2 regions of the Neobacillus sp. SAB-20_R2A genome follow, and region 2 is predicted to be linked to the other one. Evidence: riboswitches for the same ligand, from Rfam matches in the RefSeq annotation. Region 2 holds a riboswitch; the other holds the start of a gene.
The links. Region 2 has a riboswitch for cyclic di-GMP ahead of V5M37_RS05650 (anti-repressor SinI family protein). Riboswitches for the same ligand answer to the same signal wherever they lie in the genome.
Positions count from the first base shown of each region.

Region 1 (10,910 bases), 1.8 Mb from region 2:
TTCTCGAATACGCTCAGTACAAAACAGACAAACCAAGCCACAAATTCATTAGGCAAGGATGCATTCCTGAAACTACTGACTACCCAATTGCGGAATCAGGACCCAACCCAGCCAATGGAGGACCGGGAATTTATTTCCCAGCTGGCCCAATTTAGCACCCTTGAACAGATGTCCAACTTAAATCAGGCCTTTGCCCAATTCGCCAACTCGAACACGAAAGATATCAGCTACTATTCCCATATGATCAGCAAGGAAGCGTCCTGGCTGGATGCCGAAACAGGTCTTCAGGCGAGCGGCATCATTAATGGGGTCATCAAAAAGGATAATCAATTTTTTTATAAAATAAATGACCAAGAGATTCCAATTGAATCAATCATTTCTGCAAAAAACCAAAACTAACAAACTCTGGAGGTAGGTAACATGCTTCGTTCTTTAAATTCAAGTGTATCTGGTATGAAGGCGTTCCAAAACAAATTAGATGTCATTGGTAACAATATCGCCAACGTGAATACGGTTGGTTATAAGAAAAGCCGTATCATGTTTCAGGATGTGTTAAGCCAAACCGTCCGCGGCAGTTCATCACCGGATCCGGTCGGCGGGTCGGGCGGAACGAATCCGGTGCAAATCGGGTTAGGTGTGAAAACGGCGTCGATTGATACGATTCACATGGCCGGAAGTCCGACGACTACGAATCTATCATCGGATTTATACATGGATGGGGACGGATTTTTCGTGGTGCAAAGCGACAGCGGGGCAAAGTACTTAACACGTGCCGGTAACTTTGACCGGGACGGCGCCGGCAACCTCGTGAATCCACAAGGATATAAAGTTTTAGATTCTGATGGGAATCCTATCCAAGTTGATTCAGATGTTTATGTTTCCTACACCATTGATTATAATGGGGTTATTAAAGGGGTCACTCCTGCTGGCACCGCCGATGAGATTGCCACTTTAGGTACGGTTGTTGTTTCCAATCCAGGCGGCTTGAAAAAAGTGGGCGGTTCCCTGTATGAATTAACAGGAAATTCCGATACAGAAACCAATATTGATAATCTAATTGCGAAGCGTTCTGATAACCATGCTGGGCAAATTGTTTCCGGCCAGCTGGAAATGTCAAACGTGGACCTGTCCGAAGAGATTACCGAAATGATTACCGCACAGCGCGGTTTCCAGGCGAACGCCAAGGTGATTACCGTGTCCGACTCCATTTTGGAAGAATTGGTGAATTTAAAGCGATAATAGTTTCAAATTTTTATAAGGGAGGGAAAGTATTACTGCTTTCCCTTCGCATCATTTTATGGTGGTGGAACCTACGCAATGAAAGAAAAAATCATTCAAAACAGCCAAGACGTCAAAGTTTATGATTTTAAAAAAGCGCTTCGCTTATCGATGGAGCAGGTTCGTGTTTTGACGAGAATCCATGATAATTTCGCTTATCAGCTGGCTTCCTCAATTTCGACGCAATTAAGAACCATCGTGCAAGTGGATGTGGTGTCGGTCAATCAAATGCTTTACGAGGAATTCATCAAGGAACTGCCGGCTTATACAATTTTAAACGTTTTTGAAACGTCCGAAAAAGGGCGCATGATTATGGAGCTAAAGCCGCAAATGGCATATGCCATCCTCAATCGTCTGCTCGGCGGCCGGGAGCTTTCGGCAGCCTCCGGGGATAAAACAACGTTAACGCAAATTGAGAATAAAATTCTTCATAAGCTGTTCGAGGGCTTTGTAGAGAATTTACGGAAATCGTGGAAGGATCTCATGAACGTTGATATGAAGGTGATTGAGATAGAAACGAATCCCCAGTTTCTGCAGGTCGCCATCCCGAATGAAACCGTGATTGTGATTGCCTTTACGATTAAAATCGGTGATGTGACGGAAAAAATGCACATTTGCATTCCGTATATCATTTTGGAGCCGTTTTTGCCAAAGCTGTCATCCTATCAATTGTTCTCGACCCGAAGTCACGCCAAAAGCACGCAGGAATCCAAGCTGTTAAAGTCCAAAATTGAAGAACTGGAAATCCCGTTAAGCGTCGAACTAGGGCGCTCGAAGATTTCGATTGAAGAGTTTTTATCGTTAAACGCCGGGGATGTCATCCAGTTGAATCAGTTGTATGATGAACCGTTAAAGGCGAAGGTGGGCAAAGAAGTGAAATTCTTTGTTAAACCGGGTGTGAAGAAGACACGGCTGGCAGCCGAAATCGAAACTGTTTTAGAAAAAGAGGGAAAATAAGATGAGTAACGAGGGGAAAATTTCAAGAGAAGAATTGGAAGCTCTATTAGGCGATACCGAAAAGGAAACGAAGCCGTTTATTTTTCAAGACTTGCCGGATGAACCGCAAAAGCGGGAACCGGATGACTCCGTTAATTTGGATTTGCTCATGGATATTTCGTTGGAGCTTGTCGTGGAGCTGGGCCGGACGAAAAAGAAAATTAACGAAATTCTCGAACTCACACAAGGCTCCATTATCGAACTGGACCGTGTCTCCGGAGAGCCAGTCGATGTCTTGATCAACGGAAAAATTGTCGCCAAAGGAGAAGTGGTCGTCATCGACGATTATTTTGGGATAAGAATTACGGAAATTTTAAATAAAACAATCAATTAACCTCCAGAAAGGCTTTCGCGGCCTTTCTTTTTTTCTGTATTCTAAATATATCCGCGGATTTTTTAACGATATCTGCGAATTTCCGAATATATCCGCAAATTTTTAAATATATCCGCGGATTTCCGAATATATCGGCGAATTCTAAAATTTATCCGCGAATCTTATATCCGGCCCCCCACTCCCCAAAGTTTTCAAAAAGAACTAAACGTTACCCAGCAACCTGCCGTAATTATTAATAAAGCATGAAATGAACGTACGGAGGATTCCCAAAAATGATATCAAATGATTTTCGCTTATCCGGTCTGGCGTCGGGGATGGATACTGAGGCGCTTGTGACCAAATTAATGAACGCGGAAAAAATCCCCTTAAACAAGGTAATTCAAAATAAGACGATGACAGAATGGAAAATGGATGCGTACCGCGATGTGAATACCAAATTTCTCGATTTGCGGTCTTCGATGGAAGCGCTCAGGCTCGAATCCACTTTTCAAAAAAGCAAGCTGTCGTCCTCGGATGCCGCCAAGGTCGATGTTTCTCTTACAGGCACCTCAAGCAGAAGTGAATACGTGATTTCCTCTGCCAAACTCTATCAGCCGGGTACGCCTTCCTCTGTCAAATTCGCACAGGCAGGAGTAGCCAATGATAAAGCCGAACTAGGATCGGGATTTAGTTTTACCCTAAACAACGAACCTATCAGCCTTACTGCACAGGATACAATCCAAAGCTCGATTACAAAAATTAATGCCTTATCCACGAAAACAGGGGTGACGGCCACTTATTCCAGCGGCGATAATGCTATTATTTTCACCTCAAAGGATGACCAGACAGGTATCAGCATTGCCAATGTATCCAACAGCTCAAACGTGCTTAAGATTACAGCGGGTACGGTAGACAGCCAGCAGAATGACTTCCCAGCAGGAAACGCCAGCGGGGCTGTCGGTACCTCACCCGTCTCATCAACACCCGGCGAGGTCACCATTAACGGAACGACCATCACGATCAAAAGCAACCAATTTACCTACGACGGCATCCAGTTTAACCTAAAAACCGAATTGCCGGCCGGAAGCAATGTCAACATTACGAAGAAACCAGATGTCGATGCGATTTTTGACACAATCAAAGGCTTTGTTGACAAATACAACGAAACAATCAAAACCCTTCACGACAAATTGGGCGAAAAGCGCTATAAAGACTATACCCCTTTGTTAGATGACCAGAAGAAGGATATGAAGGACAAAGAAATCGAGCTGTGGGAGGAAAAAGCAAAGAGCGGCCTACTATCAAATGACCAGATGATTGCCTCCGCTCTCGACAAAATGCGGTCCATCCTCTATTCCAAAGTCAGTGACAAAGATCCTGCCATAATGAACAGTGACTTCGATACGCTAGCGGAAATCGGCATCACCTCAAGTACTAACTACCGGGATAATGGCAAGCTCGTCATCGATGAAACGAAATTGAAAGCGGCACTGGAAAATAATCTAGACCAAGTCGCTCAGCTTTTTTCAAAAAAATACGATATGGGGGCTTCCACCAACAACACAGTGAACAATGCCGAAGAGTTTCAAAACAGCGGGGTCGCCTGGCGGTTGTATGACCAGCTGAACGAAACGATGAAGGACATAACGAAGACGGCCGGTTATTCAAGTGATACCTACCTATCCAAGGCGTTAAAGCGGCTGGATGAGCAAATTGATTCCTGGGAGAAACGCCTGCAGACAAAGGAAAGCTATTACTGGAAGCAGTTCACCGCGATGGAGCAGGCCATCCAGAAGTCGAATACGCAAAGCAGCTGGCTGATGCAGCAAATGGGTGGTGGAATGTAATCGATGGAGCAACAAAAAGAGCAGTTTTTAAAAGATTACTATCAGCTGACAAGCAATCTACTAGAAACGAATGAAGTAGAACTTATTGAACAGCTGCTCCAAGAACGGGACCAGTGCATTGAGAAAGTAAACGAGCTAGATCAACGTAACGGTGCCATCCTCATGAGCGAAGCCATCAAGGAAGAGCTCCGGCACATTCACACGTTAGAACGAAAGCTTCAGGAAAAATTAACTAGGGCCAAGCAAACTATTCTTGCGGCGATTGGTTCTCTCCAAAAAGAGAAAACGATCAAACAGCAGTATGGGGAACCAGCTGCGGCAGCGGTAAGCGGAATTTTTTACGACAAGCGAAAATAAGGGAAAGGTGTGAGACTTTTGGCTTTGAACAATGCCTATCAATCTTACGAAAATAATCAAGTATTATATGCGAAAAAAGAAGAGCTGCCCCTTTTGTTATATACCGGGGCGATTAAATTTATCCTTCAGGCCAGAATGGCGATGGAGAAAAATGATTGGCAAAGGGCGAATGACCGAATCCAGCGGGCTCAAAAAATTGTTACCGAATTAATGGTTACCCTGAATATGGATATCGAAATCTCAAAATCTTTTATAGTACTTTACGATTACATGAAGGAAAAGTTAATAGAGGCGAATATCAAAAAGGACGAGCAGCTGTTAATCGAAGTGGAAAAAATGTTAACAGAACTGCAGGATACCTGGAAAGAAGCGCTGAAAATAGTACGGCCTGCTTAACTAATTTTAGTTAAGTAGGCCTTTTTAATTAATTTTGTTGTCAACTGACTAAAACCATTGTATTATTATTTTTGTAGGAAAAATTCGACAATATGATTTTCCAAAAATCGACAAATACAATCCGATAATAGCAAACCTGGGGAAACCCAGCGACGCAAAGCTATAGGGGCTAAGGATCCGAAGGGATTACGCCAGCCAGTTGCCGAAGAGACTCATAGTTTACCCTATTAGACTATTCTTCGGAATGGTCTTTTTTATGTCCTAAAAATTAAAATTTAAATATTCTGAATTTTTTATAGGAGAGCTGACCCATGTCGATACTTCAAAACATCAATCTAGTCCAACGTGCTTTAGATGCCTCTGTGTTAAGACATAATGCCATTTCCAACAATATCGCCAATGTGAACACTCCAAACTATAAACCACAAAAAGTTATTTTTGAAGACATTTTAAAACAAGAACTTTCCGGTGCTGGCTTTGACGGGAAGAGAACCAATGCCAAGCATATCCCAATCGGCATAGCTGCTTCAAGCAAGCCTTTGGTGACCCAGGAACCTACTGTCATGCAAAATAGCGGCAATGGGGTGGATATGGATAGTGAGATGACGGAGTTGACCAAAAACTCGATTTGGTACCAAACATTATCATACCAGATAAGCGAAGAATTCAATTTACTTAAAACAGCGATTAAGAGCAGGTAGGTGATTCATAATGTCAATGTTCCAACCCTTAAATATTAGTTCTTCAGCCCTAACCGCCCAGCGGTTAAAAATGGATACAATCTCCTCCAATATCGCCAATGCGACGACCACCCGGGGCCAATTGGTGGAGGGGGTCTGGATGCCTTACCGGCGGAAGATGGTCGAGGTGCAAGCGAATGGGACGGGAGGAACCCCGTTCAGCCAATTCTTGCAAAATGAAATGAATTCAAATGGGGTCAAGGTTACAAGAATCGTAGAAGACAAAACTCCGTTTCGGCCGGTTTATGACCCGACCCATCCCGATGCCAATAATGAAGGCTACGTGATGATGCCAAACGTGGACATTACAAAAGAAATGGTCGACCTGATGACAGCCTCCCGTACATATGAAGCGAACATCACAGCCTTTAATGTTGGAAAAAATATGTCGCTGAAAGCTTTAGATATTGGCAGATAAGGAGTGTTAAAGAATGAGAATTGATCAGCTGTTTCCGGCGAAAGCATCGATAGTGGGAAAAACCCAAAATGCACAGCCCGCTTCCGTGTCAGGCACCTCTTTTTCGAACTCGTTAAGCGAGGCCTTACAGAAAGCAAATGAAACAATTGTCCAATCGGAAAACATGTCCGAAAAAATAGCCACAGGTGAAATAAAAAATATCCATGACGTCACCATAGCTGCACAAAAAGCACAAATCGCCCTGCAGCTGACAACCCAAGTAAGGGACAAAGTAGTCGAAGCCTACCAAGAAATCATGAGAATGCAAGTTTGAGGCATGGGTGAGGCATGGGTGAGGCATGGGGACGGTTCTTGTGCATCACTTTTCAGAAGCAAAGGGGCGTTCTTGTGCATCACCTTATCAGGAAGTCATGTGAAGAATGCAGGTTTTAAAGGTGCAGCCGATTCTTGGCTAGCATAGCGGAGGGCTTATGAATCAGAAATTAAATGATTTCAAGGAAAAACTCTCGCAGTTTTGGAAAAACGCGAGCAAGAAAAATAAAACATTATATATCGGGACGTTTATTTTACTAGTGGCCCTGCTCAGCTTTGGTATTTTTTATTTTTCCAAGCCCAGCCTTGTTCCTTTGTATGCCAATAGTTTGAGTCAAAAAGAAATTGGCGAGATTAAGGCCGTCTTGGAAAAGCAGGGGGTTACGGACATAGAAGTGACCAACAATGGCACGCAAATTCTCGTTCCGAAAGAGCAATCTGCAGATCTGATCGTCAACTTGGCGGCAGAAGGGTTTCCAAAAAGCGGTCCGATTAGTTTTTCAGAACAGACCAAGGATTTGAAATTCGGCGTCACCGATCGCGAACTTGATGCCATCGAGAGAGAGGTCATTCAAGGGCAGCTGGCCAATTTGATGACGAAAATCAACGGCGTCAAAAATGCGGAGGTCATGATTACTCTTCCAAAGGACAGCGTGTTTATTCGGCCGGAGGAAGAAGGGAAAGCCAGTGCATCGATTATTGTTGACCTCGAGCCAGGCTATCAATTGGAAAAACAGCAGATTAAAGCTCTATACCATTTGGCATCGAAGAGCATTCCGAATCTGCCTGAAGAAAACATCGTCATCACCGATGAAAATGGCCAGCTTCTTTCCTTGCCGCAGTCAGGCGATAATGCCTTTGCCGGGGTAGACAGCTATGAAAGCCAACGGGAGATCAAGCAAAAGGTAGAGGCAGACATTCAGCGCAGCATCCAGCAGATGCTCGGCACGATGCTTGGGCAGGATAAGGTGCTGGTCCAGACCTTTGTGAAGCTGAATTTCGACCAGGTGAAGACGCAGCAAAACTTAGTCGAACCGCTCCCGAATTCCGATAAGGGAATGGCCGTTAGTGTTGAAGAGGTCACGAAATCCTACAGTGGCGAGGGGGCCGTTCCGAGCGGTGTAGACGGCACCGGTGAAGGCGATGTGCCTGCCTATGCGGCTGAAGGCAGCGGCGGAAAAAATGACTACCAGGAAAAAGTTAATCGCGTCAACTATGAATTCAACCGGATTACAAAGGAAATGGTCGAAAGTCCGTATACGATTGACGATTTGACCATTAACGTCGGTGTGGAACCGCCGAATCCGAAAGTTCCGTCATCCTTAACAGCAGATACACAGGATAATATCCGAAATATTATTGCCAACGTAGTACGCACAGCGATAAAGGACAATAAAGGGCTAACAGATGCTGATATTAACAACCGCATCACCGTATTCCCAAGAGAATTTGCTGGTAAAAAGGATTTAACACCTGCCAAGACGGATTTAAGTCAAAAGGAAACTTATATGAATTATATCTGGATTGGAGCAGCAGCATTAGGTCTCCTTTTGGTCGGTGGTTTAATTCTTGCCGCCCTGCTTAGAAGGAGAAAGAAAGAGGACATGGAGTCAGCCTCAGAATTTTTAGAAATGAAAAAGCTTACCGATTTTGAGCCTATCATTAACAAAAAGGAATCAGTGCAAAACGAATTAAATCAATTGGCTGGTAAAAATACGGATGAATTTGTCGACCTGTTAAGGTACTGGTTAAAGGAAGAAAAGGAGGGATAACATGCGGAAGTTAACGGGAATTCAAAAAGTTGCGATCCTTTTGGTTGCTTTGGGGAAAGAGGGGTCTTCAGCAATTTTGAAACAGCTGAAGGAAGACGAAGTGGAATTGATTACAAAGGAGATTGCCCATCTTCAATGGATCGATGCCAAGGTGAAGGAAGATGTGCTCAGAGAATTTTACCAAATGGCATCTGAGCGGAAGGTCGTTTCGACAGGTGGTGAGCACTTTGCCAAGGATGTGCTCGCACTCTCCTTTGGCGAAGAAAAGGCGAAGGAGATGCTGAACCGCTCCTCCGAAAAGAATCGAAAGAAGCCCTTTTACTTTGCGCAAAAGGCGGAGCCAGTTCAAATCCTCAACCTTTTGCAATATGAAAATTCCCAAACCATCGCACTCGTTCTTTCTTATTTGGAGCCGAAAAAGGCCTCAGCGATTTTGTCTTCTTTTTCACCGGAAAAGCAAGCGGAAATCGCCACAAAAATTGCCTTGATGGACACGGTTTCGCCTGAAGTGGTTCGGCAGGTAGAGGAAGTGCTGCAGGAAAAACTGTCGACGACGACTTCGCAGGATTATTCAGTCAACAACGGGATTGACAATATTGTCAATATCCTGACCGGGGTGGACCGAAGCACGGAAAAGCATATTTTAGAATCGTTGAGCAGGCAAAATGCGGGTCTCGCCGAAGAAATCAAAGGCAAAATGTTCGTCTTTGAAGATATCGCCTTACTCGATAATCATTCGATTCAACGGATTTTACGGGATGTGGACGGTGAAGACTTATACTTGGCATTGAAAATTGCCAGCGAAGACCTCAAAGAGGCTATTTTTAAAAATATCTCCAAACGACGTGCGGAGGCGCTCGAGGAACAAAGCCAATTCGACCGTCCTGTCCGCTTAAAGGAAGCGGAGGAAGCGCAGGGACGGATTGTCCGCATCATTCGCAGGCTCGAAGAAGAAGGCTCCATCATCATAGAGCGAGGGGTGGAGGAAATTGTCATCTAATCTTTTTAAAGCTACATTCATCTCGCCCGTCATTGAAACGAAATACTTATCTTTACATAAAGGGAAGGATTCCTATTTTCCACATTCGGACCAAAGCGCCGAGGAAGTCCTGCAGGAAGCAGAACAGCAGGCGGCGGAAATCGTCCTCCAAGCCCAAATGAAGGCGGCAATGGAAAAAGAACAAGCGGCCGAAGAGCTGGAGAAGTGGAAGTTTTTAGAGCAGGAAAAAGTGATGGCGCAGCTGGAGGAAATCAAGCAGAAGGGATTCCAGCAAGGCTATGGCGAAGGCCTACAGCAAGCCCATCACGACTACACTGGTAGAATCGAGCTGGCCCAGGAAGTGCTCGAAAAAGCGTATGAAGAGAAAAAGGCCATTATTAAGGAGTCCGAGCCGTTTGTCATTGATTTATCCATTCAAACTGCGGCCAAGGTAATCCATAAGGAATTGGCAACAAACCCGGAGGTGCTTCTTCATCTGATCAAGCAGAGCCTACTGTATTCGAACGAACGATCGTCGATTTCGATTTGTGTCAGTCCAGATGATTATGAGTTTGTGCAAAACCAGCGCCAGCAAATCCTAGAATCTGTGGAAGGGCAGATAGAGGTGAAAATCTTGCCGGAACATTCGATTGAAGAAGGCGGCTGCGTGATCCGCACCTCGTACGGAAGCATCGATGCCCGGATAGATGTCCAGCTGAAGGAAATCAAACAGGCACTCCTGAAAACGCTGAGGGATGATACGTATGAACAAGCTCTTGAAAATTGAAAAATATTTGCAAACGCTGCAGACCATCAACCCGATTAAGTTTAACGGAAAAGTCACCCAAGTCATTGGCTTGACGATTGAATCGCAGGGGCCTGATGTAAAGCTGGGCGATGTCTGCCTTATTTATCCGTCTTCATCTGAGAAGCCGTTAGAAGCAGAAGTCGTAGGCTTCAAAGGAAACCGGGTTCTGCTAATGCCATTGGGGGAACTTGTTTCCATCGGTCCTGGTTGTGAAGTAGTCTCAACAGGGAAGCCGCTTACCGTCAAAGTGGGCATGGAATTATTAGGAAAGGTGTTGGACGGTTTAGGCAAGCCAATGGATGAAAGTCCGCTTCCGTCCGGTTTGGTCGAGGTCGACACCAACAATAATCCTCCAAATCCGTTAAAGCGGCCGAGAATACATACGCCTTTGAATGTCGGGGTCCGCGCGATTGACGGACTGCTCACGGTTGGGAAAGGCCAGCGAGTCGGCATTTTTGCCGGAAGCGGCGTTGGAAAAAGTACCTTGCTCGGGATGATTGCCCGGAACACTAGCGCGGATGTCAATGTCATCGGCCTGATCGGCGAACGGGGCCGGGAGGTGCTTGATTTTATCGAACGGGACCTTGGTAAGAAGGGTTTGGAAAAATCGGTCGTGGTTGTGGCCACTAGCGACCAGCCAGCCTTGGTGAGAATAAAGGGCGCCATCATCGCTACAACGATTGCAGAATTTTTT
Region 1 covers NZ_CP145895.1:5,258,749-5,269,658, reverse strand. Annotated here, with positions in the region: gene V5M37_RS25960 (flagellar hook capping FlgD N-terminal domain-containing protein) at 1-399, shown strand, start outside; gene V5M37_RS25955 (flagellar hook-basal body complex protein) at 421-1,239, shown strand; gene fliM (flagellar motor switch protein FliM) at 1,318-2,235, shown strand; gene fliN (flagellar motor switch protein FliN) at 2,237-2,608, shown strand; gene fliD (flagellar filament capping protein FliD) at 2,881-4,434, shown strand; gene V5M37_RS25935 (hypothetical protein) at 4,438-4,791, shown strand; gene fliS (flagellar export chaperone FliS) at 4,801-5,187, shown strand; cyclic di-GMP riboswitch class I at 5,307-5,394, shown strand; gene flgB (flagellar basal body rod protein FlgB) at 5,499-5,888, shown strand; gene flgC (flagellar basal body rod protein FlgC) at 5,899-6,345, shown strand; gene fliE (flagellar hook-basal body complex protein FliE) at 6,359-6,658, shown strand; gene fliF (flagellar basal-body MS-ring/collar protein FliF) at 6,816-8,429, shown strand; gene fliG (flagellar motor switch protein FliG) at 8,431-9,429, shown strand; gene V5M37_RS25900 (FliH/SctL family protein) at 9,419-10,195, shown strand; gene fliI (flagellar protein export ATPase FliI) at 10,173-10,910, shown strand, end outside.
Region 1: another riboswitch for cyclic di-GMP. It lies ahead of flgB (flagellar basal body rod protein FlgB); the one in region 2 lies ahead of V5M37_RS05650 (anti-repressor SinI family protein).

Region 2 (10,910 bases):
GTACATCCGGCTTTTCATGAATCACTGCTCCAATCCCATGTCCGATAAAGTCGCGGACAACCGAGAGTCCTTCACTTTCCACATAAGTCTGGATGGCATGACCGATATCGCCAATCCGGTTGCCTGGAACCGCTTGTTCAATTCCCTTGTACAAGGCTTCCTTTGTGACTTTTAACAAATGCTTAGTCTCTTCGGAAACCTCGCCAACTGCGTAAGACCATGCTGAATCAGCCAAGGCTCCGTTGTAATTAACAACCATATCGATTGTGACAATATCCCCTTCCTGCAGTGGTTCTTTTCTTGGGAAGCCATGGCAGATTTCATCGTTAATACTTGCACATGTTGCGTATTCGTAGCCCTTATAACCTTTTTGTTCCGGAGTGGCATTATGCTTTTTTAAAAATCCCTCTACAAACTGATCAATTTCCCAAGTGGTAATCCCTGGCTTAATCATTTTGGCAATTTCTTTGTGACAGGCAGCGAGGATTTCTCCTGCCTTTTTCATTGCTTCGATTTCTCGTTGTGACTTTAAGACAATCATGTAATATTCCCCTGCCTTTTTGAAAAAATTCTTTTGTCTGGAGACCGATTTGTGCGAATGCTGGTATATAAAAAACGATTACTATATGACATTTTTGGCAACACTTTAATATTAACGCTAACGGACTTATTTTTCAAAACTACTTTCTCAATGTAAAAATTAATTATGCAAATTTCGATAATTTGCCATATTCCTTTGTTCTTAATATGGTACTCTCAAATTCTTTTTGATAGAATGATGTTATAAATTATTTTTAGGTGTGTGAGAATCCATGATAGGTGACCGCGTAAAGAAATTCCGCCAAGAGAAGAAGATGTCACTTTCTGAACTAGCAGAGCAGGCAGGTGTTGCAAAATCCTATTTAAGCTCGCTTGAGAGAAACCTTCAAAAGAATCCGTCCATACAGTTTCTTGAAAAGATTGCCGGTGTATTAAACATTCCGGTTGAGCATTTAATACATGAGCAGATTGACAAGACGGCATTGGACAATGATTGGATGAATTTAGTAAAGGAAGCCATGACCTCCGGTGTTTCAAAAGATCAATTCCGCGAGTTCTTGGAATTTAATAAATGGCGGAACAATCAAAACAATAGTTAAAATGTACAAAAAAAACATCCTACAAAAATTCTTAATTTTTGTAGGATGTTTTTTCATTTTGGTATGTAACAAATTGTTCTGATTGGTGATTTCCGCTTAGGAAATTTCGAATATCTTCTACCGATAATCCAATCTTCTTAGCTTCCATAATTAGTACTAGCCAATCCTTGTCAAGCTTCTCCATCTGCTCAATCTCCAAATTCATACTAACAACCCCCTAAAATACTTACCCGTATTTCAGGCAGCCCGGCCATCATAGCTTCTCTCTATTTCCACCTTAGACCCTCGGCTTTGCGTCCTTGATTTTCACCAAGTTTGCCTTTTTCTGAAAAATAACTGTCTATTTATTATTTCATTAGTTCATCTTTTCTAGGACTAAATTCATACTAACTCTTTAGTAAGTTCATTATAACTAGTCCTTTTATAACAAAGTGTTAGTTTTTGTCAGCATTTTTAATATTCTGAACCCCCTTTTTAGACATTTTTTGACAAACTTCCGCATTTTTTCCTCTAATTCCCATTGCCTGAAAATGGAATATATAAATAATAGAGCATTTGAAGTCGAATATTCTCCTAATTTGTGGGAAGAAAATTTTTCCTTCTTTATTTTTGGCTCTGATTTTATGACGAAAACATTTGTCTAATTTGTGACGATTAGCATATAATATTAACAACATATTAATATACAGAATATTGTTAATATTCAAAACAAAAATAGAGGTGATAGGCATTGACCATTGTCCATGTGTTAAACTTTTCAATCCCCATTGCTTTTATGGTATTTGCAGGTTATTTCTTAGACCGCATGTGCAAGCCTGCCAAATCAGAAGAAAAAGCTGGTGAAGAGGAATTGTAAAAATTCTCTCCTCGCCAGCTTTTTTTTGCTAATCAGAATTTATTTAAACCGTTTTTCTACCTTTTGTTCGTAATTTTTGAAAATTGACGAATTTGTTTTCGCCCCTCGTTTTGACATCAATTGATTAAAGCGAAGGAGCTTTTCATTTAACTTTTTTTGCAAATCTTCCTTCTTACCGCTGTCGTCACATTTTTTGATGAGATCCTCGATGGTCATCATCTCTTTGCGTAAATGGTTTTCCTCTTCTGAAAAGCCTGCATTTTTCAGGATTTTGTAAGCCATGCGCAGTTCTTCTGGAATACCTGATAAATCTTCAAGCTTCAGGGGTTTTCCATATCCAGGAAGATTATCAAATTCTCCATCTTTGTATGCTTTTTTAATCCGATCTTCTGAGACAATATGAAACATATCCATGTTATTGCCCTCCTTTTTTAGCATACTCACTATATTTATTATAACAAAGGTCCATTTCGGTTGAAAAATAAATCGGTAATGATTTCAGCTTTATTGGGGCATGCTACAAGCGATAACGAAAGGAGTGTTAGACTTGGCACGTGGAGAACATTTTAATCATAAAAACAAAAACCATCCGGGTGAATTCCCCAAGAACACCATGACCGAGAGTCATGCTGAGCAGGCAATTGGGGATGAAGAGTTTATTGTCACCCAGGAGGCCTTTAAAAATAGAATTGAGGAAGAGGACACGCGGCAGGATACCGCCCGCCTGCTTCCTGAGCAGACAGAGTAAAAGGCGTGAAGAGTTTTCACGCCTTTTTACTCCGTTTATTTTTCGAAGCTTAATTTCTTCATAAACTGAGAAAATTCCACAGTTTTCAGCCATTCTGCCAGTCTTTCGATATCCTTCGAGAAGATGCGGTCCTGCTTAATGGATGCCACCTGCTCCCGGCCTTTTTCATAGAAGTTCTTCGTATGGGTCGCCATTTTCTCTACACCGCGATATTCGACGGCCTGCATGGCGCAAATCATCTCAATCGCAAGGACCCTGCGAGTGTTTTGGATGATTTGATGAGCATGCCTTGATGCTATTGTCCCCATGCTGACATGATCCTCTTGGTTTGCCGATGATGGAATGGAATCCACACTAGCTGGATGCGCCAAAGTTTTATTTTCTGAAACAAGTGCAGCCGCTGCATACTGCATAATCATTGCCCCTGATTGCAGGCCTGGCTGCGGGCTTAAAAACGGTGGCAGATCGCTTAATTGCGGATTAACTAACCGTTCCACACGACGTTCTGAAATATTAGCAAGTTCTGCTACTGCGATTTTCATAAAGTCCATTGCAAAAGCAATTGGCTGCCCGTGGAAGTTTCCACCGGAGATGACCTTTTCCCCATCATCAAAAATTAGTGGATTGTCAGTGGCCGCGTTCATTTCTATTTCCAGCTTTTCTTTTACATAATCAAGCGCCTGCCAGGAAGCACCTTGAACCTGCGGGATGCAGCGAAGAGAGTAAGCATCCTGAACCCTCAGTTCTCCCTGCATCGTTGTTAATAAGCTGTCACTCAAATAGCGGCGGATTCTTGCTGCTGTATCAATCTGCTGCTGGTAGCCTCTGACCACTTGAACCTCTTCTGCAAAAGCATCGAGAATTCCATTTAACCCTTCAATCGTCATGGAAGCAATCAGTTCGCTCTCAAAAGCAAGCTGCTCTGCTTCTAGGTATCCGACGACCCCCATAGCTGTCATGGCCTGCGTTCCGTTAATGAGAGCAAGACCTTCTTTAGCCTCAAGTGTTAGTGGGAAAAGACCTTCCTGCTGAAGGGCAATGCCTGCTTCCACACGCTCGCCTTTATAGAATACTTCGCCTTCACCTACAACAACTAATGCCAAATGGGATAATGGCGCCAAATCCCCGCTAGCACCTAATGAACCCTGCTGCGGAATAACCGGAATAATGTCTTTGTTAGCCAGCTCAATCAGTCTTTCAATGACTACCGGACGAATGCCTGAGTAACCTTTTAACAGGGCATTGGCACGAAGAACGACCATTGCTTTTGACACCACTTCTGGGAATGGTTCCCCTACCCCACAGGCATGCGAGCGAATTAAATTCAACTGCAGATCCTGCACATGTTCTTTATCGATAAGTACATCGCTGAACTTTCCAAACCCGGTATTGATTCCATAAACCACTCTACGATCAGAAACAATTCGTTCCACCGCTTCCCTGCTTTTGGCTGCTGCCTCCATGCTTTGTTCCGAAGCGCCAACCTTTTGGCCGCGGTACAATACTTCCTTCATCTGCTCCAATGTTAGACTGTTACCTGTTAATGTGATCATTTCTCTCCACTCCTCTATTACTTTAGTAAGATAAAGAAAGAGGCTGGATTCCATTTCTGATTAGATTTGGAATCCAGCCTCTTTAATAAACGTTATAAAATTTTGAACGGTTCTTCGGCGCTGCCTCATGATTTTCCACCCATTCTAAAAATTATTATTAGTTTGATAATATTTTATGTGACAGATACCTTGCCTGTCAACTAAATTTTCTGAATTTTAGCACATTATCACTTTAGCAGGATAATGAATGAAAGAGGCTATTCATAAAGAAATCACTCTTCTTGAATAGCCCCTTAAGTATGATGTTAGTCAAACTTCAACCCTTTTAACGCGTCAGCCAACGCACTATTCAAAGGTTCTTCCTCTTTGTGCTGGTTCTTTAAGTATTTTTGTACTGTCCGTTTATCCACTTTCCCGACGGATTCTTTTTTCCGGCGTTCTTGGAAAACAGAAAGTTTTTCACGATATCCACATTTACATGCGAAGATTTGTCCCTCACCCTCGCCACGCAGCTCAAGTTTTTTATGGCATTGTGGACAGCGTGCGTTTGTAACACGTGAGACATTTTTACGATGCCCGCATTCCCGATCTTGGCAAACGAGCATTTTTCCCTTTTTGCCATTCACTTCAAGCATTGGTTTTCCACAGTCAGGACAATTTTTTGTAGAAATATTATCGTGCTTATATTTTTTATTACTTGCTTTAATTTCAGCCACGATTTCTTTCGTGTAGTTTTTCATTTGGCTGATAAACACTTCTTTTTTTAACTTGCCATGCGCAATTTGATCAAGCTTTTGTTCCCACTCCGCTGTTAAAGCAGGGGATTTTAGCTCTTCCGGCACTAAATCCAGCAATTGCCGGCCTTTGGAAGTAATATGAATGTCTTTGCCTCGTTTTTCGATTAAGAACGAGTTGAATAGCTTTTCAATAATGTCAGCTCGTGTTGCAACAGTTCCCAGTCCACCCGTAGATTTTAATGTTTCTGCGAGCTGTTTATTGTTTGTTTCCATGTACTTTACAGGGTTTTCCATTGCCGAAAGTAATGTCGCCTCAATAAATCGAGCTGGCGGATTTGTTTGTCCAGCCGTTTGTGCGATAAGTTTCACCATTAATGTATCGCCTTTTTCGATGCGAGGTAAAATCTGTTCTTTCAAATCATCTGACGCATCGTCATCTTCAAAGCGATTATTGTAAACTTCTTTCCAGCCACTTGAAATAATCGTTTTTCCACGAGCCACGAAATTCTCATCACCGATTTTGGCTCGCAGCGTTAACTGCTCGTACTCGAATGCCGGGAATAGTACCGCTAAGAAACGTTTTACGACTAAATCATAAATTTTACGCTCTTTATCTGTGAAGGCTGAGAAGTTTACATAGCTTTCTGTTGGTATGATCGCATGATGATCTGATACTTTGCTGTCATCAACAAAAGCCTTAGAAGCTTTAATAGGCTTACTTAAGACCTTATTAGCTAATGGACGATATTCACCTATTGCACATGCTTTCAACCGTTCAGGGAGTGTTCCGACAATGTCAGAAGAAATGTAGCGCGAATCAGTACGAGGATACGTTAAAACTTTATGCTGCTCGTACAGCTTTTGCATAATGTTTAACGTTTCCTTAGCAGAGTAGCCAAAGATTTTATTCGCATCGCGCTGCAATTCTGTTAAGTCATAAAGACCCGGAGAGAAAGATTTCTTAGGCTTTTTCTCAATTTCCGTTACAATAGCGTTTTGTCTGCCAAGCTTTTTGACAATGGCCTCAATTTTTTCTTTATCGAAGCTTCGGCTGTTTCCTTTTGCATCCTGCCAAGTCAGCTTTAGTTGGTTGGATGTTTGGGCTTCAATGCCGTAATAGGATTGCGCTCTGAAGTTTTTGATTTCGTCCTCACGTGCTGCAATTATCGCCACAGTAGGTGTTTGTACACGTCCGCAGTTTAGTTGGGCATTGAACCTGGTCGTTAAAGCACGTGTTGCATTCAGCCCAATATACCAGTCAGCTTCTGAACGTGCGACAGCTGAAGCATATAAATTGTCATAAGACTTGCCTGGCTTCAAGTTTGCAAAACCATCTTTAATCGCTTTATCAGTAACAGATGAGATCCATAAACGTTTAATGGGTTTATTGACTTTTACTTTATCAATAATCCATCGTGCAACTAATTCCCCCTCTCTCCCTGCATCCGTGGCCACGACTATTTCGTTGACATCATTTCTAGTCAGTTGACTCTTAACGGCATTAAATTGTTTCCCGGTCTGCCTAATGACTGTTAACTTCATACGTTCAGGCAGCATTGGCAGGTCTTCTAATTTCCATGTTTTATATTTCACATCATAATCTTCTGGGTCAGCAAGCGTGACAAGGTGTCCTAGTGCCCACGTAACGATATATTTCTCGCCTTCTAGATACCCATTTCCTTTTTTATTACAATTAAGCACACGTGCAATATCACGTGCGACAGAAGGTTTTTCAGCAATTACAACACTTTTTGCCATATTTAAAACATCCTTTCGAATTACAGTAAGTTAAATATAGCATACGTCTCTAATGGATTCAGTAATTCCGAAACTTCAACTATATTATTGGTAAGCAATGATGGGAAAGCTGCCTCTTTTTTTCTTGTATTCCCTTCCACTTGAATAGTATGATGAATTGGCACCATTTTTGGAAATGAGGATATTATTCATGCGGATCAGAGATTGGGATATGAATTTGAAGGTTCGCCTGTTCGGTGAGGCGGCCATGAATATTACTTATTGGATGTTCTTTCCGTTCCTGTCGATTTATTTTGCAGAGGAATTCGGCAAGAGCAAAGCCGGTTTGTTATTGGTTTTTTCACAAATATTTGCGGTGGCAGCTAACCTGTTGGGCGGCTACTGTGCCGACCGATTTGGGCGGAAACGAATGATGGTTCTATCTGCCATTGGGCAAGGATTTTCCTTTTTAGCTTTTTCAGCAGCCAGTTCTCCCTGGTTTCAGTCCCCAATACTTGGATTCGCAGCGTTTGCGGCGGCCGGTGTTTTCGGCTCCTTTTATTGGCCAGCAAGCCAGGCCATGGTTGCTGACTTAGTGGAGGAAAAACACCGCAGCCAGGTATTCGCCATATTTTATACATCTATTAATATCGCAGTAGTCATCGGTCCTATTTTAGGCGGGATTTTTTATGCTCATTACCGCTTTCAGTTATTGCTTGCTGCTGCGATTGTTTGTATGATGCTTGGCATTATTTTAGCAAAATTAACAAAAGAAACAGTGCCCGTTCAAAAAACTTCAACTTTATCCGTCGACGGAAAATGGTACTATTTTTTAATCAATCAATTTCGGGACTATGCAATAATTGTACGGGATAAAACATTCCTCTTGTTTATCGTGGCGGGAGTTTTAGCCGGCCAAACGTTTATGCAGTTGGACCTATTGTTTCCTGTGTATATGAAGGATGTTGTTCACAATCAAAATCTACTTTCTTTTGGGGATTGGTCATTTAAGGTTGGCGGTGAGCAAGCCTTTGGAATGGTGCTTGCCGAGAATGGCCTGCTGGTTGCGTTATTAACTGTCATCGTGACCAAATGGACAGCTAATTTTAATGAAAGAAATATTTTCGTATTTTCATCGGTTGTATACGGAGTTTCATTGATTCTGTTTAGCCAAACGCAGTGGATTTGGGGATTGATATTGGCAATGGCGGTATTTACTTTTGCAGAATTGATGGGTGCAGGTCTCCAGCAAAGCTTTGTGTCCAAACTTGCCCCCGAACATATGCGGGGCCAGTACTTTGCGGCAGCGAGTCTGCGGTATACCATCAGCCGAACCATCGCCCCGTTGTCCATCCCGATGACCGTTTGGATTGGATACAACTGGACATTTTTTGTATTATTTTTGCTTACTCTCCTCAGCGCCTTCTTTTATTGGCTAATGTTTTATTCATTTGAAAAAGAATCTATTAAACTGGGATCCTAGCTTAGCAGGGTCCCTTTAATTATTGTTCAAAATTCAGACAAAAAATTGTACTAAATTATTCACAATTACCCCTTTTAGTATTATACTTAGAGTGTAAACATTACATATTTCAAAGGCGGTGGACAAAGTGGAATTGTCAACATTTATGGCTCCCACTTCATTGTCAGGCATTATTACATTTATCGTTTTATTTTCCGCAGGGGTATATTTAAATATAAAAGTTTATGGCAGCAAACTGCAGTAGGAACACTATTCCTGCTGTTTTTTTTTGCTTAAAACACTGTCCCTCTATCATTTTCTTTTTCAAAATAAAAACGCTACAATAAAGGAAGATTCTTATAAAGGAGATTATACATATATGAGTTATTTTCAAACTAATCTTGAAAAATACGCGGAGCTTGCAGTTAAGGTCGGCGTCAATATTCAAAAAAATCAAAGCCTATTGGTCAACGCTTCCTTAGACGCAGTCGAGTTTGTCCGCTTAATCGTTAAAAAGGCTTATGAAGCAGGCGCCCGCAATGTCATTATCAACTGGGCCGATGATGTGGTTACAAGAACCAAATATGAACTGGCACCAGATGAGGTATTCAACGAATACCCGCAGTGGCGGGCTAAGGAAATGGAAGAATTGGTTGAGCAGGGTGCTGCCTTTATGTCGGTGGTATCTTCAAGCCCAGACTTGCTAAAAGGCGTTGACCCGCAGAGGATTGCCAACTTCCAAAAGGCTGCCGGAAAAGCAATGACTAAGCATCGTCAAGCGATTCAATCAGACAAGGTCAGCTGGACTGTCGTTGCCGCAGCGTCCCCTGCCTGGGCTGCCAAGGTGTTTCCGAGCGACCCTGCCGAAAAGCAGGTTGAAAAGCTTTGGGATGCTATTTTTAAAGCAGTCCGTGTGGATGCTGAAAACCCGGTCGAAGCCTGGAAAAAGCATGATGAAACCCTTCATGAAAAAGTCACATACCTCAACGAAAAACGGTATGCAAAGCTTCATTACAAAGCACCTGGCACAGACTTAACAATTGAGCTGCCGAAAAATCATCTGTGGGTTGGCGCAGGCAGTGTCAATGAAAACGGTGTAGAGTTTATGGCCAACATGCCAACAGAAGAGGTCTTTACGGTTCCATTAAAAACTGGCGTAAACGGCACCGTCACAAGCACGAAGCCGCTCAGCTACAGTGGAAATATCATTGACCGTTTTTCAATTACCTTTGAAAACGGCAAAATTGTCGGGGTAAAAGCTGAGGAAGGCGAAGAAGTTCTGAAGCATCTTGTGGAAACCGATGAAGGCTCCCACTATCTTGGTGAAGTGGCACTAGTTCCGTATAACTCGCCAATCTCCCAATCTAACATTCTTTTCTTCAACACATTGTTTGATGAAAATGCCTCAAACCATCTTGCCATCGGAATGGCATATTCTTTCTGTATCGAAGGCGGCAAGAAAATGGCTGCCGATGAATTAAAGGAAAACGGGCTAAACGAGAGCATCACTCACGTTGATTTCATGATAGGGTCAGCTGAAATGGACATCGATGGCATCACCGCAGATGGACAGACAGAACCTATTTTTAAAGCAGGAAATTGGGCGTTTTAATCCAATCAAAAATGAAAGAGCAGGCACTCTAAGGCCTGCTCTTTCTCTATTGACTATAAATAACCGTACCATCCGGCTTTTTCATAATCTCATCACGCATTTTGGTTAGCTTCGAAACAGGATCATTCGGAATCAGTATTCCCAGCAACTTTGAAATTCCTAGTGTATTCAATAAGCTTTCTTCTATTTTTACCAATTGGTTAGTCAGAGTCGTGTCTGCCGGACATACCTGATTTAGGTCGACCTTTTTCGTTAATGCCTCCTCGATTAATTGCAAGCCCAGTTCCTTCGTGATTACACCGTTTGCAGACTGCAGCCTTGAACAAACTGTCTGCACCGTCTGATTTGCCGTATTAACCGTACCGTTTACCACCGGTTCTAGCGGTTTGATGACAGGTTCCAACTGCTGCACGACCGGTTCTAGCGGTTTTAGTGCAGGCTTAAGTGGATTTAAAGCTGGTTCCAGCGGCTGCAATACTGGATCCAAGACGGTCTCTACAGGTTTCAAAACCGGGTCTAGTACACTAACAATCGGGTCCAGCGGTTTTAAAACCGGCTCTAATGGCTTTGTCACTGGACTTAGCGGGTCCGTAATTCCACCAATTACGTCCTGAAGCGGATCAGTAATTTTTCCAACCAGATCCTCCGAAGCCTCAGCAGTGTTACTATCAGCACAGGTAAGCGGCAGGTGTCCCGACATGATTTTTTCAATTTCCTTCTTCAATTGCTCCAAAGGAAGCTTGCTTAAATCTTGAAGGATTTGCAGCTGGCCCGGCTTTTCAGGGCCAGCGTTTCCTGAAACCGTTTTTAGTGTCAATTGATTGATGACGCTGTCATCTGACTCCATAAAGTGAGCCACCATCGTCACATTTTCCATCCCTAGCTGTGGGACTGTTTCTGCCGCATGGATACAGGCTCCTTTAAAGGAAATGGCCGAGATATCAACTGTCATTCCATATACGGTAACTGGTCCTTTTGCATTTAAGACAATGCTTATTGGTCCGTTTGTGGAATTAACCCGCTTTGTTAATTTCATACCATATATCGTGGCCGATTTATATTTAAT
Region 2 covers NZ_CP145895.1:1,127,526-1,138,435, reverse strand. Annotated here, with positions in the region: gene map (type I methionyl aminopeptidase) at 1-541, opposite strand, end outside; gene V5M37_RS05655 (helix-turn-helix domain-containing protein) at 813-1,139, shown strand; gene V5M37_RS05650 (anti-repressor SinI family protein) at 1,171-1,344, opposite strand; cyclic di-GMP riboswitch class I at 1,377-1,469, opposite strand; gene V5M37_RS05645 (hypothetical protein) at 1,870-1,995, shown strand; gene V5M37_RS05640 (DUF1992 domain-containing protein) at 2,035-2,409, opposite strand; gene V5M37_RS05635 (hypothetical protein) at 2,543-2,743, shown strand; gene hutH (histidine ammonia-lyase) at 2,779-4,296, opposite strand; gene V5M37_RS05625 (DNA topoisomerase III) at 4,602-6,791, opposite strand; gene V5M37_RS05620 (MDR family MFS transporter) at 6,982-8,253, shown strand; gene V5M37_RS05615 (aminopeptidase) at 8,612-9,844, shown strand; gene V5M37_RS05610 (hypothetical protein) at 9,891-10,910, opposite strand, start outside.